Regions from separate parts of the Glutamicibacter ectropisis genome, predicted to be linked through region 2. Evidence: predicted binding sites of a transcription regulator. Region 2 holds the regulator's gene; the other holds the start of a gene.
The links. Region 2 encodes HrcA, which represses chaperone genes, less so after heat shock. Its sites were predicted from a motif close to TTNGCACTCGNNNNNNNCGAGTGCNAA; they were not measured.
Positions count from the first base shown of each region.

Region 1 (11,680 bases), 1.2 Mb from region 2:
GGTACCCGAAGGTACCAGGCCATCAGCCTAGGTGCTGTGCTAGATCAGCGGTGGGGCTTAGAAGCCGCCCATTCCGCCCATGCCACCCATGTCATCGCCACCGGCTGGTGCAGCGCCAGCAGGAGCCGGCTTATCTGCAACAACAGCTTCGGTGGTCAAGAACAGGCCAGCGATCGACGCAGCGTTCTGCAGTGCCGAACGGGTCACCTTCACTGGGTCATTCACCCCAGCTTCCAGCAGGTCAACGTATTCACCGGTGGCAGCGTTCAGGCCGTGGCCAGCGGCCAGACCCTTGACCTTGTCGGCAACAACGCCTGGTTCCAAGCCAGCGTTCAGTGCGATCTGCTTCAGTGGTGCTTCGATACCAACACGAACGATGTTCGCACCGGTTGCCTCGTCGCCATCCAGCTCAAGCTTGGCAAATGCTGCAGCGCCAGCCTGGATCAGTGCAACGCCACCACCGGCGACGATGCCTTCTTCAACGGCAGCCTTAGCGTTACGCACGGCGTCTTCGATGCGGTGCTTGCGCTCCTTGAGCTCCACCTCGGTAGCAGCGCCGGCCTTGAGCACAGCGACACCACCGGAGAGCTTTGCGTGGCGCTCCTGCAGCTTCTCGCGGTCGTAGTCCGAATCGGTGTTCTTGATCTCGGCTGCGATCTGAGCCTTGCGACCTTCGATAGCGTCGGCTTCGCCGCCACCTTCAACGATGGTGGTCTCGTCCTTGGTGATAACGACCTTGCGGGCGGTACCCAGAACTTCGAGGCCTACGTTGTCCAGGGACAGGCCGATTTCCTCGGAAACAACCTGGCCACCGGTCAGGATAGCGATGTCGGTCAGCATAGCCTTGCGACGGTCACCGAAGCCTGGAGCCTTGACGGCAACGGACTTGAACAGGCCACGGATCTTGTTCAGGATCAGGGTAGCCAGGGCTTCGCCCTCAACGTCTTCGGCGATGATCAGCAGCGACTTGTTCGACTGCATGACCTTCTCCAGCAGGGTCACCATGTCCTTGACCGAGGAGATCTTGGAGTTCACGATGAGGATGTATGGATCCTCCAGAACGGTTTCCTGGCGCTCGGTGTCGGTGACGAAGTAAGCGGAGATGTAGCCCTTGTCGAAGCGCATGCCCTCAGCCAGCTCCAGCTCAAGGCCGAAGGTGTTGGACTCTTCAACGGTGATAACGCCCTGCTCGCCGACCTTGTCGAGAGCTTCAGCGATCAGGCCACCGATTTCCTTGTCGCCTGCGGAGATCGAAGCGGTAGCAGCAATCTGCTCCTTGGATTCGATCTTCTTAGCAGCGTCGAACAGTTCTGCGGTGACGGCTTCTACAGCCTTGTCGATACCGCGGCGCAGTGCGATTGGGTCGGCGCCTGCAGCAACGTTGCGCAGACCTTCCTTGACCAGTGCCTGTGCGAGCACGGTTGCGGTGGTGGTACCGTCACCGGCAACGTCGTCAGTCTTCTTAGCAACTTCCTTGACCAGCTCTGCGCCGATCTTCTCGTAAGGATCTTCGAGATCGATTTCCTTAGCGATGGACACACCGTCGTTGGTGATAGTAGGAGCGCCCCACTTCTTCTCCAGAACGACGTTGCGGCCGCGTGGGCCTAGGGTCACCTTTACCGCGTCAGCGAGGGTGTTTAGTCCGCGCTCGAGTCCGCGGCGTGCTTCCTCGTCAAATGCAATCATCTTGGCCATAGTGGCTTACGGTCCTTTCGGGACGATTTTGCGAAAATGCAACCGACAGACAGCGCCCGCGACGGACGAGTGCTCCGGAGCGGCATCGGGCCAGCAACCGTTTCAGCTCTCGCTATCTGAGGTATTTTCCACGCTCCATCCGCCAGCGAGCTATCCGGGACCATTTTGTTCCCTAGGGAACGCAAAGGCCGACCGGCGTTAGCAGTCGCTGCGTAAGAGTGCTAATACAAATATTGGCACTCTCGCATGGCGAGTGCAAGCCGATCGGCTCAGAGCGAAGCGAATTATGAACGAATTATTCGTTCAGGCCCAGCGGGTCATCGGTGCCCAACACCACGGTGACTCGGTTAGGGATGTTACTGGTCTGCAGAACTTCTTCGATATTAAGGACCTCAGCTGCTTTTTCGGCAGTAACGCGGTAGGCCTCCGAGGTGTAGTACACGGCGGAAACGCCCGCTGGCTTAGTCCAGTTATCGGCAACAATGTTGGTGAATCCAGCTTCGGTCATCGCTTCTTCACCAGCACTAGCGACTCCGGCAACACTGGCACCGTTGTAAACACCGATCTTTTGACCAAAGAGAACCTCGGCGTCATCAATCGTGCTTGACGGGGATGCTGACTCACTCGGTGATGCTTCCAGCGAGCTTTCGACCGATTCACTCGGCGATGCTTCTTGGGACTGAGTACTCTCATTAGTGCTCGATCCTGCAAGGCTTTCTTTAAGCTGGGGACCAAAGATGAAGGACGCTGCACCGATGACCAGCACGATCACGGCGGTCAGCACTACCCACAGCAGTTTGCCGCCGGTCGACTTTGAGGCCGCGGACTGCGCCCATCCGTGCGCGTGGTGTGAACCCACACGGGTGTTGAACTCCGGTACGCGATCAAATTCGTCACGCGGGTAGTTGGTCATTCTTGTCCTTGCTCGAGGTCTGACTGGTCACGGCAGGCTGGGTTATCGTCCCGAGCCGACCTTACCGCCCACACGACGTTTTGTTGAACGTGTTCTGCGCAGTCGCTTAACCAGCATCGGGTCGTAGGCCATGGCCGCATCCGTCTCAATCAGTTGGTTCAGCAACTGATAATAGTTGGTTGGCGACATAGAGAACTGCTTGCTGATCGCTTGTTCCTTGGCTCCGGCATACTTCCACCACAATTTTTCTAAGCTCAGGATCTGTTGTGAACGTTCGTCAAGTTCCGAATCTGGGTTCATCACAAAATCAACCAATAACTCGTTCTCAGCCATCCGTTCTCACCTCAGTCCTAGGCTCAGTTCTTGCGCATTTGGGTCATGCAGGTACTCCACCGTTGGTAGACATACCATCGATATTCTAACCAATACGTTTAGCTATCGTCGTGTGGTCGGGCACAGGCACGCCAAAAAACGGCACAATTGCTTCTATGGATGAAATGCAAGACGCCTTGTTTGATGCCCCGCCACCACCTGTTGCCCCCATATATGAGCCAACGGACTTTCCATTTTTCCACGGTGCGCAATCCATGGCCGACCACGGTTTTATCGCACAGGATTGGGTTCCGGCACTGGTAAAGCAAGATCAGAATCTTCGTCAGCTTGCCCTCAAACTTGCCGAGCGCTCTTCCCTGGGTGAAGTTCTACTTCCCGAGCCTAAGGTGATGTTCCGCGCACTTACCTTGCCTTTAGCTAAGGTCAAGGTCCTGATCATCGGTCAAGACCCTTATCCGACACCTGGACATCCCAATGGGTTGGCTTTCGCGGCCAATCCTCAGGTCCGACCGCTGCCACGCTCACTGAGGAACATCTACAAAGAACTCGAAACCGATCTGGGCGTTGTACCGGCGGCACATCCTGACCTGAGCCCTTGGCAAGAACGTGGGGTGCTCTTGCTGAACCAGGCTCTCTCCGTAACTGCAGGAAAAGCCGGCTCTCATCAAAAGCTTGGATGGGAAGCGATACTTGTAGCTGTCCTGGAGGCAATAAACCTACGCGAAGTTCCTCCCGTTGCCATTCTGTGGGGAAAGCACGCCCAGAAGTTCTCCCCCGCGCTCAATAATCTGCCGCAATTGTGCAGCGCCCACCCATCACCGCTGTCAGCCTCGCGTGGATTCTTCGGTTCAAAACCCTTTTCCGAAAGCAATCGGCTGCTATCCGTCAGTGGACAGGAGCCGATTGATTGGTCATTACCGTTGGCCTAGCGGCGACGAATCCGACGCCGTTCTCGACGTGCGTTGGAGGTCAGCGGGCGGCACAACGTTTCGCCGAAGACAACACCGCCGGCGATGGAAAGCATAATTGCCATCGCGTTAAACATCTCAACAAGACCGGTGGACATATCATCAACGTTGATAACGATGCCGTACATGGCGCGGAAGATCATCAGACCTGGAAGCAGGAACATCACTGCTGGTGCTGCCAAAACCAACTGCGGTGAATGCAGTTTGTCCGCGGCAAAACGAGCGGCAAAGCCGATGATGGTGGCAACGAGCGCGGGCAAGGCTCGTTCTCCGAGACCCAAGTTTTGCGCCAGCAACATGATCAGGTATCCACCCACGGCAATTCCGGCGGTGGGCAGCAACAGGCGAACCGAACTCTGCTCGCTTACCGCACCGGCGATGATGGCAACAGCAACCAAAACTACCAACAACCATGCTGGATACTGCGTGGTCACGATCTGATGCACATCAACTTCCTCACCACCGAGCACATCAGAGATGACCAACGCGGCGGCAATTCCACTCAGGATCGCACCATAGATCAGGCTCGCGGAAAACAATCGTCCCACCGCAGTCACCGGGAACCCGTTGATCGCATCTTGCAAGGCTGAAACGAATCGGCCTGAAGGTAGCAGGAGCAAGATACCGCCAGAAACCACGAGCGCCGGATCCAATGGAGCATGAAATTGATGCCCCAGCAGCGCAATCCCGGTAATCACCAGCGTTGAGGCGGCAATGGTGAAGAATTCTGGCACCCGCCACCGCGAACCATAGCGACCAATCTGCGTCACCAGGCTCGATGAGAACATGGCCACCAGTGCTCCGGCCCAAGAACCGCCAATAAAGAGAACAAAGGCTGCTGCGAACAGGGCTCGTCCACTCGCGACCACCCAGCGCGGGAAGGGTTTTGGACGGCGCGTAATTTCCTTCAAGCGCTTCGCCGAGGCCGTACGTGAGACTCCACCGGCGATGATGTCCGACACCAGTTCGTGTACGAGTACAAGCCCCGCGTAGTTGGAGGTATAGGAACGCACCACGCGCAATACCGAGTAGCTTTCGGCATCAGGTGGGCTGTAGTTCAAATGCAGCGACTGGTTGGTGATGTCCACATCGAGGTGACTTAGACCCAGGGCAGCGGTTACCGCGATAATGCTGGTTTCTACTTCCAACGCACCGGCGCCATAACGGATCAAGGTCTCGCCTAAGTCCAAGGCGAATTCCATGGTGCGTCGCGATGACGCGTCCTGTTGATCGTTGACCTTGGGATTGGCGTACGGGGTACCTTGCAGTCGCTCAACGATGTTCAAGGCCTGCGTCGGAGGGGTGTCCGAGATCCACATTTTTGCCAGCAGTGAACGTGCCACTGGGTTGGCACGGGTTGGCATCAGGGTGATACCGTCGTCGGTGGTGTGAACCTGGCCGGTACGCCACTCAATATCGGAGGCGTCGGCCGCCGCGACGTTGGCACTGACCGCGGTGTTCAGCGGCAGCTCAGATGCCATCGGTGGCTCTTCAACGGGGTCTTCCGGGTGGAAGCCCATGTTGATTTCACTAGTAGAAATGCGCGGCAGTACGCCTGCGGATGGCGCCGGGTCTTCGCCGATCTGCGGTGACATTGCACCGTGTTCTTCCTCAGATCGATGCGCCACTAATCTTGCCCCCTCAACCAATGTTTTCCCATGCAATTTACGATACAACCCATGGGTTAGAAGATGGTGTGAACGGGCGTAAATCACGTGGTAGCGCCGAACACATTTTGGGCATTTGAGGCCCTACGGAATATTGGCGGGCGGTTGGTGGTTCCAAGGAAGAGAACTTAGATGCTTTTGCATACAAATTGGAGATCTTCAATGAGTAATATTCCTCTTCTACCCCAGATCGGCGCCGAGACTTTTGGCGACATCAGCCAGGACGCCGAAGGCAACCTACTTTCCCATGCGCAGGTGATTCGTAATGTGATTGCTGAGGGCCAGGCTGCCGAAGCAGCCAATCTGGATTTCTTTGGTGTCGGCGAACATCACCGCGACGATTATGCCGTCTCCGCACCAGAAATGATCTTGGCTGCACTGGCAAGCACCACGCAACGGATCAAACTCGGTACCGCAGTCACCGTTCTCTCTAGTGATGACCCGGTTCGGCTGTATCAGCGCTTCGCGACCTTAGATGCCATCTCACGAGGCCGCGCCGAAATCGTTGCCGGGCGCGGATCCTTTGTTGAATCATTCCCACTGTTCGGATTCGAACTTGATGACTACGAAGAACTCTTTGAACAGAAACTGGACCTGCTGGCGAAACTACGTCACGGTGAACCGGTGATCTGGCACAGCAATCACCGCGCCGCCTTACGCAACCAACAGGTCTACCCACTATTAGAAGATCAGCCGCTGACCACGTGGGTAGGTGTGGGTGGCAGTCCGCAATCTGTCGTTCGCGCAGCCCGTCACGGTCTGCCCCTCTTCCTGGCGATCATCGGCGGCCAGCCTTCAGGCTTTGAAGGACTGGTGTCTTTGTACCACCGCGCACTCAAGGAATTCGGCCACGAACAGCAGCCAGTGGCCGCCCACTTCCACGGCTTGGTCGCGGACAGCGATGAAGAAGCGCTAGAAACTCTCTGGCCCCACTACCAACGAACCATGAACCGCCTGGGCGCCGAACGTGGTTGGCCATCAGCAAGCAAAATGCGTTTGCAGGCAGCGATGGGACCGGAGGGAGCGATGATGGCCGGAAGCCCACAGACCGTGGCCGCTAAGCTCGCCTCGGTCACCCAGAAGTTGGGACTCTCACGAGCCGACATCAAGTACTCCGCTGGAACCTTGCCTCATGAGGCCATGATGCACTCCATCAAGCTGCTTGGAGAAGAAGTGAAACCTCGGGTCCATCAGTTGCTGACGGCCCAAAAGTAGCCTCCGCACGACAGCAGAATATTAACGCAAAAATGCCACCAGCGATGGTGGCATTTTTTGTGGATCTTACTGGACTCGAACCAGCGACCTTTCGCGTGTGAGGCGAACGCTCTAACCAACTGAGCTAAAGATCCAAACTTCGGCTTTGACCACAGGGTCAAGCACCTAAACGATCTTAGCCGGTGATATCTCTTGCACCAAATCGGTCAGCCGCTCCTCGTGGCAAAACATCGACTGAGCGACGCGCTTAAACCAACATTCACGGCAACCTCTCAGCAACAGTATTTGCCACATGATTAGCCCTGAAAAACCGCGCCAAATAGTTTATCTTTGATTCACTCAAAAGTACCTGTTTCCACTTGTCAAAACGGGACTTCAGACTCCATAATTTTTCTAGCTCATCGAGCTCAAACTGGACCCTACAAGGAAGTTGCCGGAAGCCACCGGCATCGGTCCCCTCAAGGCCAACGAAACCGCACCGCAGGTGATGACCTGTGGTGCAAAGCCTCATTTTTCGTTCGTTCTTTTTCTCTAGGACCGTACCCAGTGTTTGAAAATCTCAACTTTTCTTTGTCATCCCTCTGCGTTCTACCAGAGCAGCGCGAAGAATTGGCACAGCTCTACCCAGTCATCGACCAGCGTTGGCACCAGAAATTGGATCGTCTGAGCCTGTTGGTCACGGTCCGTGATCGTGGCACGCTGGTGGCTGCTGGTTTGGTTCACGACTCGATCGTGGCACCCACCGATTCCATGAACGCAGTGGAGCTCGGTTCCATGGCGGTACGTCCTGAATATCGCCGGTTAGGAATCCGCCAACATGTGACCTCCCTGCGCCTGGAGCATGCGGTGCGCTCGGGCAAAACACCGATCATTGTCATTGACGCACAAAACCCCGCCTCGTGGGCCTTCTACGAACGCTCCGACTTGTGGGAACGCGAGCGTAGCTTTGAACGTGATGGGCAGCTGAAGTTCATTTACCGTGCCACTCAGGCTGCAAAAGATTGGGTGGCGAACTTGCCACAGGCCGCCCAACACTGTGGGGAAATCATCACCCCGGTCACCGCAGCTCCTACACCTGCGTACGAGCTGGCTCCAACTTTGCAACCATCACTGGCTGTTACTTTGCCTTTCGGTGATCAGTCGCCGGCGATCCCGGTGATCTAATCCCTAGAAGAGAGAGTCCTGTTGCTCGTCCACCCATTCGTGGCCGGGCAGCGGGGCCACTTCACCGGCTCGGCGAGCGCGAGCTGCTTCATGTAGGTCGATCGGCGTGACTTTGAGAACGGCATCAACCATTGCATTCAGGAACTGTGCGGTGGCAATATCTTCGGGTACCGGCGGGTGCACACAACGCACTTGCGGATCATCCGAGTCATCATCCCAGTCAACCAGCAACAGCCCGGTCGCGGTATACCCAAAGCCATCGCCAAAGTCCCGCAGCTTGCGGATCATGTCTACGGTACGGCGGAAGGCGGCCGGCTCAGTTTCAAGGATGGTGGCCCGCTGCACGAAGAAGAACCCGACTGCTGCCAGCGGATAACGTGCCCGAAGATTCGCTGCGTCACCGTAGGCTTCCTCATAACGGTTGGCCAGGTTCTTGCCGAAGGATGAGGTCATGGCTTTGGTGCTCAGCAATAATTCTGGACCGGTTGACCAGTGGGTCATCACCACATCGGTCTGTTTCATATAGGCCCGACCCAGGATCCTGGCATCGGTGCTCCCGGCTTTGCCGGACATGATTGATTCATGAACCTCGTCGGCGAGGCGTTCTGGCAGTCTACGTAAGAGGTCCAAGATATCGCTGGAAAGCACCCTTGGGGCCTCCGGTCGTGGCCAGACCAGATCCGCATCAAAACCGGCACGACGCAATTCGTGGGCTAACCAAGCGTCAACGCCCTGGGCAAAACGTCCGGAGCGGGTAACCGCCTTGTTGCGCACCGGGATGCTCAGCAGCTGCTCCAAGACCTGATAGGACGGGTTGAATTCCTCGGTGACCGCACCGTTATTCAGCCACGGTGAGTCTTTGGCCGCCGACATCAAAGTGGTATCAAATTCCGCAAATGCCAGGGTCTTCTCAACCACAGGATTAGCCACGTTTATCCCTTCACCGCTTTACTTCTCGCCGCTCGTCGTTCCAGCATGTTCGTCCGTGCCGCCCGGATGGTCGCTACCGCTGCCTTATCCAATGAGAGCATTTGCTCTAGGACGATCTCGTCGACCATTTCGGTCGCCTCTTGTTTTGCCCCGGCAACCAATAGTGCGCGTACCTCAGACTTGATGGCGCGCAATGGTGTTGCATAGTGCTGCACCATCGCAATGGACGGTACCGGAAGCGCATCGGCTTCGCGGGGTTCAACCTTCAAAATTCCCCCACCATAGGAACGCCCGACCATCTCGGCACCCAACATGGTCAAAGTATTCAACGACGCCAACGGCAGCAGTTCCCTGCCCAATTCGCGCACATCTGCACCCAAGTACACACCGTGGATGGAGTTGATATGGTGTACCCCCGCCTCGTTAGAGGTCAGCCGTGGGGTATCGGCATTCATATAGGTCATGAACAGATCCGGCACCGACAATATCGGGACTCGCCACCACGGCGAGCGCACCCGACACTTATAGGCTTGGTCAACATTGGCCAATTCGCCGCTGGCCACCAGATGCTCTCCTGCCGGGCTTGGTGCACCGGCGGGCCTGAACAGGTAGGTTGCTGCGCCCTGATCGCGCAGGTGCTCCCACCCATGCGAATCAAGTTCCAGCCCCCGCAGGTGTCGAGAGCCCGGAGGTGAAATACGAATGACTTCCGTTTCCTCCAGCCCCAGCTCCTGAACCTTGTCGGCGTTGAGCGTGAACCACTTGTTATTTCCGGTGACCGCACCCAGTGAGGTTTCGCCCCAAGAATTGAGCGTCGCGAACTGGCCCTGCGCAGTGGCTGAAGCCAGGATCCCTTGGGCTTCCAGCCCGACCAGCGAGCCGGTCCAACGGTCCGCAGCGCGTTGTGGGACGTGGCGGGTGCCCGATCCCAGCTGTGCAAGGTCGTGGGCATTGCGGAACTGATGCAATCTGAAATGGTCGCTCGGGCCCTGGCCATAGCCCTCGGCCAGCAATAACACGACTTCTTCTTGAGCATCGGCAAACAGGCGCTCTTCAAAGACTGCCAGGTGAACTGTGGCAAAGCGTTCGAGCAGCATGGCTCGTACTACCCCGGCGTAGTTAACGAACATCAGCTCGGCAGGCAGCACCAAAGCCATCCGGCCACCGTTGGCTAGGAAGCTGGTGGCATGAACCACGAAGGCGGCCCAAATGCTGGCTAGTTCGTTCAGTTCCACCCCGGCATTTTTTGCTGCCAGGCGCGAACGTTGACGGTCAGCCCCGCGATGAAGTTGATAACGCACATAGGGAGGGTTACCGATCACCACATCCATGTCGGCGTTGCCGGCGATATCAAAAAAGTTGGCCTGGTTTATCTGCGCGTTGATTCCCTGGCTGCTCAAGCGGTCATGGGCCTGAGCTACCGTAGGTGCGTGTAATTCATAACCATGTAAATGCACCTGCCCTTGGCGCTCCCCCAGTTCACGATGCACTGCTTCAAGAAATTGAGCATCACCACAGGAGGGCTCCAGAACCCTAGCCGGCTGGCCTTCTAGGGCCCATTGCGCCATGAAGGTTGCTACCGGTTCCGGGGTGAAATAGGCGCCCCGCGCATGGCGGGCACTGGCCTGCTCTTTTTGTTCTTTACTCAACACGCATCGATCTTTCCATGGCGGCCAGACAGTTTGGCTGGACGCAAATGACCGAGCCTGGGCGGCAACTTATCCATTGTACTCGGCTCGCCGCTAGAACTTTAGGTCCCTAGTGGGTGGGTTTAGCTTTGCCCTTGTGACGGAGCTTCTGGATCCCCACCACAATCACCGTAATGATCGCGCCCATGATAAATCCTGCGACACAGGAAAAAGCGGTATTCACGCACCAGCCCAGGACTGCGCCGGCTGAACCGGTGGCGTGTGCTACCAGCTCTTCGACGTGGTGCACAAAACCGTACGGCGCGTGCCAGCCCAGCTCATCCATGCCCACCAGCAGTAGGTGTCCACCGACCCACAGCATGGCCACAACGCCAACCTTGCTGAGTACCGACATCACGATCGGCATGGCTTTGACCAGGCCTCGCCCAACTTTCTGCGAGAGCTTGCGCGGTTTGGTGGCCATGTGCAGGCCAATATCGTCCATTTTCACGATCAGCGCCACCGCGCCGTAGACCACCACGGTCATCAGTAGGGCCACAACAATGAGGATCAGGGCTCGGGTAATGATTGGTTCGTGCGCGACCTCGTTGAGTGAGATCACCAAGATTTCTGCAGAGAGCACCAGGTCGGTGCGTACCGCAGAGTTGATGATGGACTTTTCATCACGCTCTTTGCCTTCTTCCCCGGATCCGTGGTGCTTGATCCAGCCAAAAGCTTCGAGCAGTTTTTCCGCGCCTTCAAAAACCAGGTACGCGCCGCCGAGCATCAGGATCGGGGTCAACGCCCACGGGGCAAAGTAAGAGAGCAGTAGGGCGACGGGGAGGATGAAGATCAATTTATTGCGGATGGACCCCAACGCAATTTTCCAAATGATCGGAAGTTCGCGCTTGGGCGAGATCCCCTCAACGTACTGTGGCGTGACCGCAGCATCGTCAACCACTACGCCCATCGCTTTCGTACTCGCTTTAGCCGCACCCATGGCGACATCGTCGAGGGACGCCGCAGTGACTTTCACCAGGGCGGCTACGTCGTCCAAAAGTGCTACAAGGCCTCCGGCCATGGTCAGCTCCTCAAATTGGTGATGAACGTCGGGCCTTTTCTGCCTCTGGCTCAAAGATGATGGTGTCCTAAGAAATTCTACCGGGG
Region 1 covers NZ_CP125942.1:582,728-594,407, reverse strand. The annotation lists gene groL (chaperonin GroEL) at 58-1,695, opposite strand; gene QMQ05_RS02795 (LytR C-terminal domain-containing protein) at 1,991-2,608, opposite strand; gene QMQ05_RS02790 (DUF3263 domain-containing protein) at 2,651-2,941, opposite strand; gene QMQ05_RS02785 (uracil-DNA glycosylase) at 3,106-3,870, shown strand; gene QMQ05_RS02780 (threonine/serine ThrE exporter family protein) at 3,867-5,537, opposite strand; gene QMQ05_RS02775 (Atu2307/SP_0267 family LLM class monooxygenase) at 5,739-6,791, shown strand; tRNA gene QMQ05_RS02770 (tRNA-Val) at 6,852-6,925, opposite strand; gene QMQ05_RS02765 (GNAT family N-acetyltransferase) at 7,338-7,955, shown strand; gene QMQ05_RS02760 (hypothetical protein) at 7,959-8,885, opposite strand; gene QMQ05_RS02755 (HsdM family class I SAM-dependent methyltransferase) at 8,888-10,537, opposite strand; gene QMQ05_RS02750 (DUF808 domain-containing protein) at 10,644-11,594, opposite strand.
Region 1: the regulator HrcA is predicted to act here: its motif matches at 1,894-1,920, upstream of groL (chaperonin GroEL).

Region 2 (9,240 bases):
GTTTCGCGTTCATTGGCAGCCTGTGAAGGTGCAATCCTTCTGGTTGACGCTGCCCAAGGTATTGAGGCGCAGACTCTTGCGAACCTCTACCTTGCCATCGAGGGCGATCTGACCATCATCCCGGTATTGAACAAGATCGATCTACCCAATGCTCAGCCAGAAAAGTACGCCGCAGAACTTGCCAACCTCATCGGCTGTGAGCCAGAGGACGTACTCAAGGTTTCCGGTAAGACTGGTGAAGGCGTCGAAGCATTGCTCGATGAGGTCATCAAGCAACTTCCACCACCTGTCGGCGATGCGAAGGCTCCGGCGCGTGCCATGATCTTCGACTCGGTGTACGACACCTATCGTGGTGTGGTCACCTACGTGCGTGTGGTCGACGGCAAACTCTCGCCGCGCGAGAAGATCCAGATGATGTCCACGGGAACCACCCACGAACTCTTGGAAATCGGTGTTTCCTCACCGAATCCAGAACCAACTAAGGGGTTGGGAGTCGGCGAAGTTGGCTACCTGATTACCGGTGTGAAGGACGTTCGCCAGTCCAAGGTCGGCGATACGGTCACGAACTCCTTGAAGCCTGCCAGTGAATCACTCGGTGGCTACGAAGAGGCTAAGCCGATGGTGTTCTCGGGTCTTTATCCCATGGACGGTACCGATTACCCGGTACTGCGCGACGCGCTGGATAAGTTGCAGCTTAACGATGCTGCACTAACCTACGAACCAGAAACTTCAGTCGCGTTGGGCTTCGGCTTCCGTGTCGGCTTCCTTGGATTGCTCCACCTGGAAATCACGCGCCAGCGCCTGGAAAGCGAATTCAATCTGGACTTGATTTCCACGGCACCGAACGTGGTGTACGAGGTTGTCGGTGAAGACAAGCAGACGATCACCGTGACCAACCCATCGGAGTTCCCAGACGGGAAGATCCTCGAGGTTCACGAACCGATGGTCGCCGCGACCATCCTTGCCCCGAGCGAATTCATCGGTGCCGTGATGGAACTGTGCCAGAGTCGTCGTGGCACCATGCGCGGAATGGATTACCTCTCCGAGGACCGCGTTGAAATGCGTTACCACTTGCCACTGGCCGAGATCGTCTTCGACTTCTTCGACCAGCTCAAGTCCAAGACTCGTGGCTACGCCTCACTGGACTGGAAGGCTGACGGTGAGCAGGTCGCCGATCTGGTGAAGGTCGACATCTTGTTGCAGGGTGATCAGGTGGACGCGTTCAGCGCCATTACCCACCGTGACAAAGCCTACTCGTACGGAACAATGATGACATCCAAGCTGCGTGAGCTGATTCCTCGCCAGCAGTTCGAGGTTCCGATTCAGGCGGCCATTGGTTCGCGAATCATTGCTCGAGAGAATATTCGCGCGATCCGTAAGGACGTTCTTGCTAAGTGCTACGGCGGCGACATCAGCCGTAAGCGCAAACTGCTCGAGAAGCAGAAGGAAGGCAAGAAGCGCATGAAGATGGTTGGCCGCGTGGAGGTTCCACAGGAAGCCTTCATCGCTGCGCTGTCCACCGACGAACCGAAAAAGAAGTAAATGCCTTCAGTTCTCCCTGACGGCGATCCGGCTCCAGCCGATGGTCTGCTCCCAGCCTCATGTGCGCATGATGCTGAGGGGCGGACCATGTCCTTTTATGTACATATCCCGTTCTGCACAGTGCGTTGCGGCTACTGCGATTTCAACACGTATACCGCGACCGAACTCGGGTCAGGATCAAGCCAAGCCACCTACGCTGCCACGGTCAGCAAGGAAATCAGTTTTGCGCGCGAAGTAATGGACCGTTCGGGCCAACCACCTCGCGAAATCGAAACCGTATTCTTCGGGGGAGGCACACCAACTCTGTTGCCTGCCAGCGATTTGGTCTTGGTACTTGATCAGATTCGCAAGGACTTCGGGCTGAAACCTGGTGCGGAAATTACGACCGAGGCCAACCCGGATTCGGTGACTCGACAGAGCCTGCAAGAACTTGCTGACGGCGGATTCACGCGGGTCTCATTCGGCATGCAATCAGCGGTGCCTCACGTACTGAAGGTCCTCGAACGTACCCACGATCCGAAGCGAGTTCCACAGGTAGTGTCCTGGGCTCGTGAAGCCGGCCTCGACGTGAGCGTTGACTTGATCTACGGGACTCCGGGGGAGTCCTTAGAAGATTGGCGCACCAGCATTGAAGCCGCACTGAGCTACGAGCCCGACCATATTTCTGCCTATGCGCTGATCATCGAAGATGGGACCAAGCTTGCCGCGCAGATTCGACGTGACGAGGTACCGAATATCGATGATGACGATCATGCTGAGAAGTACCAGATGGCTGACGAGCTATTCGCTGCAGCTGGGTTCTCTTGGTATGAGGTCAGCAACTGGGCCAAGACTCCTGCCAATGCCTGCCAACACAATATTGCTTATTGGAAGGGTGGCGACTGGTGGGGTGCTGGCCCTGGTGCCCACTCGCACGTTGGAGGTCTTCGTTGGTGGAATGTGAAGCATCCGGCGGCCTATCAGCAGCGTATTGATGCCGGGATTTCTCCTGGCCATGGTCGAGAGTACCCAGACGCTCAAGCTGTTCAGCTAGAGCGGACGATGCTTTTGACGCGTTTGAGTTCCGGCATGGAAATTAGTGAGCTCGATGCCACCGGGCGCACCAAGGTTGCTGGGCTGATCGCAGATGAACTCATTGACGCCAAGGCAGCTTTCGCAGGCACGTTGGTGTTAACGCAACGAGGCCGGCTATTAGCCGACCTCGTTGTACGAGAATTACTCGATTTTTAGACCTGAAGCGTACTACTACTTCATCAGGCGAAGATTGAACTTATAACGGTAAGGGCGGCCCTTGTTGGCCTGAATGGCAGCAAGGGCGCCCGATACCGTCATGAAGACCCACAAGGCCACTGCGAGCACTGAGAAAAGCCAACCGATGTTGGGCAGGATCGTGCAGACGTTTAATGCGATCGCCAGGATGGTCAGTGGGAAGGTGAAGTTAAACGCTTCCTTGGACTCCTGAGCAGTGAACGCTCCACGATCGCGATAAACAGCAAAAATAATAGCTGCCGGAATGCAACCAAGAATGGCACCAAAGTGAGCCATGGTCGACCATTGCCGATCCTCAGATGGAGTCAGTGGCAACGCAGCGGTTCGCGATCCTTCGAAGCGCGAATTCTCCGACGACTGCGTCTGGCGTGTAGTCACTATCATTCCTTGTCTTGCTGTGGCTGAAATCTATCTCCATCATAGCCGTGGTTGGTTCATGCAACGGTGAGATTACCGCGCTAAAGTCCAACTATTGGTCAATTGTTAGGAAACCGTAATCTTCGGTTGTCAGAAAATCGATCAATTCTTCTATTCTTCCCAACAGTTGTGGTTCCAGCTGCCCATAATGGGAGACGGTAGAGAGAATTCGCTGCCATCCGATGCCGATGTCTTCGGCCGTTTCGTGCGGCCAACCGAAGGCACGTAGTACGCCGGTTTTCCAGTCAGTGCCCTTGGGAATGACCGGCCAAGCCTTGATGCCAAGAGCTGAGGGTTTAATCGCTTGCCAGACGTCAATATACGGATGGCCAAGAATCAGAACATTCTGAGCCGCTCCGGGAACCTTCATCGCTTCGGCGACGATGCGTGCTTCTTTGGTGCCTGCCACGAGGTGATCGACCAATATGCCTAGGCGACGTTCTGCCGAGGGCGCAAAATCACGAATAGCACCAGCTAGGTCATCAACACCGTGTAGTGGTTCCACAACGATGCCTTCAACTCGAAGGTCATGGCCCCATACTTTTTCTACGAGTTCGGCATCATGTTTGCCTTCCACCCAGATCCTGCTGGCCCGTGCCTCTCGCGCTTTTAAACCAGTAACGGCGCGGGAGCCTGATGCGGACACCATGGTTTTGGGTTGTGCGGTTTTAACCACCGGGTCAACCATTTCCACTGGCTCACCTTCAAGGAAAAACCCGAAACCAGCTTGGAAGGAGCGAGTCTTGCCGTGGCGGTCTTCCAGGACGATAATCCGCATTCCGCCAGACTTTTCTGTACGTATGACTTCACCAACCCATCCCGAGGTGGCATCCTCTAAAACCATGCCACGTTCGATGGGGACCTGGCGGAGTTTTTTCGGTGCTGGGGCGCTGAGATCTTGAGGTCCCCAGGAGTAATTAGTCACGTACGGCCTTTCGCTGTGATCGAATACGCTCGAAAACCAATGCTAGCAACCGTTGAACGTACTAGACTTGGCACTTGACAGGTTAGAGTGCCAAACACTTCGACAGGGAATCCAAGGAGGTGGCGTTGTGAGTGAACTTCGGCGTTTGGATGTATTGCGCGCCATTGTAGAGGACTACGTGCAGTCGCGTGAGCCGGTGGGCTCCAAAGCCTTATTGGATCGGCACAACCTTGGAGTCAGCGCGGCCACGATCAGAAATGATATGGCACTGCTCGAAGAAGAAGGGCTCATCGCTGCACCACACACCTCATCGGGACGTGTTCCGACCGAGAAGGGTTATCGGCGTTTTGTTGACGAGATTGGCGAGCTAAAGCCACTGTCGAGGGCTGAACGCGACGCCATTAACAAGATTTTGGACAACTCCACGGACTTGGACGAGATGCTCAAGAGCACCGTCCGACTGCTGGCTAGGTTGACCAATCAAGTGGCGATGATTCAGGTACCGCACTACGACACCGCGTCGTTGAAGAATCTTGAACTCGTCAGCTTGGGTAGCACTCAAGTGCTGATGGTCATGATTGCCTCAAACGGTACCGTTGATCAACGCATGATGGTGGTTCCACGCCTGTACTCAGACACTGAGTTAGCTGATTTGAAGTTATGGTTGCTCAATAGTTTTGAGGGCGTACAGCTTGCTGATCTACGTGGCAAACTCACCCGAGTCGGGTTGAGCCCGCAACAGCAATCCGAGCCATTGGTCGATAGCGTGTTGCAGGCCCTGGAGGAAATGGCCCAGGCCGCAAATACGCAGCGCATCATCATGGCCGGAACCGCCAATTTGGCGAGGGTGGAAGGGGACTTCCCGCTGAGTATTACTCCTGTGCTTGAAGCCCTCGAGGAGCAGGTAGTGCTACTCAAACTCTTTTCTGAGCTGGAGGCTGACTCGCGCGGTGTGGCTGTGGCGATTGGAACCGAGAACCATTACGGTCAGCTCGCGGAGGCTGCGGTGGTAGCCACCACCTACGGTTCCGACGTGCGCAATAAGCTCGGAGTGCTCGGGCCGACGCGAATGAACTATCCCACCTCGATGGCCTCGGTGCGGGCAGTGGCTCGATACCTATCCAAGATTTTGGCCAACTAGTAACGCTGGCGCTAAGCCAAGCATTTTTTGAATTTTTTGCATTTTAGGAAAGGACACGGCGAACAACGTGAGCTCGCATTACGAGACCCTGGGCGTTGCCAAGGACGCGACCCCTCAGGAAATCAAGAGTGCCTACCGAAAGTTGGCACGTAAGCTTCACCCGGATGTGAATCCGAGTGAAGAGGCTGCAGAACAGTTCAAGCTGGTGACCCGCGCTTACGAGGTTCTTTCCGACCAGACCAAGCGCTCGAACTACGATGCCACCGGCGATGAAAATGGCAATGGTCACCCAGGATTCAGTGGCGGCGGCCAGGGCTTCGGCGGATTCGGAGACATCTTCGAGCAGTTCTTCGGTGGTGGCCAGGCCCAGGGACCAGCATCACGTACCCAGCCTGGTCGTGACGCGCTGATCACCATCACCATTGATTTGGAAGATGCCGTGAAGGGCACCGTTTACCCACTCGAGATGGAAACGGCAGTTACCTGTAAGACCTGTAACGGCTCGTGCACCCGTGAGGGCACCAGCCCGGTAACCTGCGAAATCTGCCATGGTGCAGGTCAGGTGCAGCGTCCAGTTCGTTCATTCCTCGGCCAGATGATGACCGTGGAAACCTGTGCTGCCTGCCGTGGTTTTGGTACCACCATTCCCGAACCATGCTTGGAGTGCAACGGTGAGGGTCGCGTACGAGAGCACGTCTCCAAGTCCCTGAACGTACCTGCAGGTGTCGATTCCGGAACCCGCATCCAGCTTCGTGGCCAGGGTGAAGCAGGCCCGGGCGGTGGCCCTAACGGCAATCTCTTCGTTGAAGTGGACGTTCGTCGTCACAAGGTCTTCGAACGTGCACAGACTGACCTGCACGCCAAGATGAGCCTGCCGATGACCGCAGCAGCCCTTGGTTGTGAACTCAAGCTTGAAACCTTCGATGGTGAGCAAGCCATCAACGTGGAATCCGGCGCGCAAGATGGCGACACCGTCACTTTGTCAGGCCTAGGCGTACCACGCCTTCGCGGTGGCAAACGCGGTGACATCATCGTGCACCTGCAGGTGGAGACCCCAACCAAGCTTGATGCTGCACAGCGCGATCTGCTCGAGCAGTTGGCCAAGTTACGCGGTGAGGAAATGACCGCTGGACGCGTTGAACACTCTGGTGGCATGTTCTCACGACTGCGTGACAAGCTGAACCAGCGCTAAACATGAGCAATCACAGCTTCGTTATCGACCCTGATATGGCACAGAACGCCATGCCGGGGGACAGCTTGGAGCTTTCCGGCTCAGAGGCTCACCACGCCGTGACGGTAAAACGCGTCACGGCCGGTGAGCATCTGGATCTGCTCGACGGCCGAGGCCTTCGCCTGACGGTGGAGGTTTTGAGCACCGGTAAGGACATGCTGAACGCTCGGGTCCTTGAACGGGACCAAGAATCGGTCAGCGAACATCCGGTGACACTCGTGCAAGCTTTGTCTAAGGGCGACCGTGATCTGCAGGCCGTTGAGTCTTCGGTAGAGCTCGGCGTGCTCGCCGTGCGGCCGTGGCAAGCGGATCGTTCCATCGTGCGTTGGAACGCCGCCAAGGCGGATAAGGCACTGGCAAAATGGCGGGCTCAAGTCCGTGCTGCGCAGAAACAGTCCCGTCGCGCCTTTGAACCAGAGGTTCTAGCTCTTGCGGGCTCCAAGGAATTGGCCAAGATCATCGCGGATGAGATTACGGCTGGGGCACTGGTCTTAGTTTTGCATGAGCAGGCTACCGAGTCCGTGGCAGAACACGTATCCTCGTGGCTACCGCAAGCTCAACCTGGTCAGAAGGTCATGATGATTGTCGGGCCTGAGGGTGGCATTTCCGATGCCGAGCTACAAGCATTCACTGATGCTGGTGCCCACGCTGCGCTCTTGGGTCAGCATGTATTGCGTGCTTCTACTGCTGGACCGGCAGCGCTGGTGTTGATTCGTCACCTACTCGGCGAAATCTGATTAATACAAGTATTCGCGGGTACCTCATCAGGTACCCGCGAATTCTTGATTCTCATCTATTGCAGCAACATTTTCAGGGTAACTATTTGACGGTGAAGTCTGAGCTTACTTCGCCCACCTTGGCGTCCGATTCAGTCTCGACACCCCAGAAGGTGAGCTTATAGGAGCCAGGGGTGAGACTCTCGGTGATGCTGAAGGCACCGTCTTCTTGAATTTTCCCTGCGATAACTTGCTTCTGCGCGGTGATCACAGTGAGATTTCCATCGGCATCTTTTTTCTGCAAGGAATAGAAGGTACCAATATCAAACTGCGTGGTTCGGCCCTTGATCTGAACCTTGCCCGCGCTCAATACCGTTCCGTACTGCGGGTCAATAATCCAGATCGGGGCCATAAACTTGGCGTTACGTTCATAAACGTCTTTAAGTCGATAGCCATCAAAAACCGTGGCGTTCGGTTTACCGTCGACCAAAATCTTGACCGTTGGGGCAGTGGTACCCACAAGCAGACCCGTACCAGAAGCGGCTGCCGTCGCGGTGAAAACTAATTGCTGGATCGATCGCTCCGAAAGACCCTCATCTAGGTGTGCGCTAAATACCTTGGCAGGAAGATCCAGAGTGATCACGTTAGTGCCACTGATTGAAACGCCAATGTCCTCGGCTGGTTTGAGATGGGTATACCGGTGTGGTGTGGCCGGATCGCTGGAAAGCAAAGTCCAGATTGCGTCCCCGATGGGTTCGCGGTGGCGTGTATCTTCGAGATACTCGCGGTAGAGGAAGACCCCAGTGTCGGTGTTTTCCAACCAGTAGATAGGTAGCTTAGTGGCAGCACCCACTTGTTCACCGGCATCGGTGGCGCTGGGTAGGTTCAGCGACTCCGTGCTGGCGGTTTTGGGCATTTCAAAGGAGCTCTCGCGATTCGCCAGACCGCAACCTGCGGCGACGACGAGAGCAGCAGCTATTCCAACAATGCCAACTCGGCGTGGAATTTTCTGCAAGAACCTTGATTGCACTACTGACCGATCCATGAATCTTTTTGAGGGGATTGGGCTCATAAATATTTTCGAGCCGCTGTCATAGCTTGCCACACGCGTCGACGAAATCTGACCAAAATTGGCCTTACTTACTAATCCGTAACCAAATCTATATGTTTGCGACCTGCTCTGAATAGATTCATTTAGGACTACTTTCAGGTTTCTTGCTTACGCTGTGGCCTGAATTTCCTGCCATGCAGCCGATCACTGGATAGAATGGAAACAAGGACAAAGTACGACCGCCATCAAGCTCACAAAGGGGCACCAAGCACTGCATGCAGGTTGAACAGAACAAGACTCCAGCAGACTCAGATTCTGCGTCACTGACCATAAATTTTGAAACCGCAGAACTCATGGTTGCTACCTTGGGCCCGAATGATGAGCTATTGCGCATCCTCTCCGGTGCTTACCCTCAGGTGAACTTCCGTCCTAATGGCCAAGCCCTAGTGCTGGCAGGTATTCCTGCACAGGTCCGCAAAGCACAGCGTGTTACCGAAGAAGCACGATCGCTGGCCATGCGCGGTTCTCGGATGAGCGCCGAAACGATCGAGCAGATCATCAAGATGCTCAGTGCCGGCAATTCAGATGCCCCCACCGACGTTTTAGGTTTAAAAATCCTGTCAGGTCGTGGCCGGTCCATTCGACCCAAAACGATCAATCAGAAAAGCTACGTCGATGCCATCGAAGATTCGACGATTACTTTCGGCATTGGTCCGGCAGGTACCGGTAAGACTTTCTTGGCGATGGCCATGGCCGTTGCTGCCTTACAAGACAAACAGGTCAATCGCATCATCTTGACCCGTCCGGCTGTTGAGGCGGGGGAGAAGTTGGGATTCCTCCCCGGCTCATTGACGGAAAAGATCGACCCATACCTTCGTCCGCTTTACGATGCGCTACACGACATGGTCAACCCAGAAACCATTCCGCAGCTGCTAGAAGCAGGAACAA
Region 2 covers NZ_CP125942.1:1,783,243-1,792,482, reverse strand. The annotation lists gene lepA (translation elongation factor 4) at 1-1,542, shown strand, start outside; gene hemW (radical SAM family heme chaperone HemW) at 1,543-2,772, shown strand; gene QMQ05_RS08290 (DUF4870 domain-containing protein) at 2,788-3,195, opposite strand; gene QMQ05_RS08285 (DUF3097 domain-containing protein) at 3,281-4,153, opposite strand; gene hrcA (heat-inducible transcriptional repressor HrcA) at 4,281-5,294, shown strand; gene dnaJ (molecular chaperone DnaJ) at 5,362-6,486, shown strand; gene QMQ05_RS08270 (16S rRNA (uracil(1498)-N(3))-methyltransferase) at 6,489-7,262, shown strand; gene QMQ05_RS08265 (GerMN domain-containing protein) at 7,345-8,286, opposite strand; gene QMQ05_RS08260 (PhoH family protein) at 8,568-9,240, shown strand, end outside.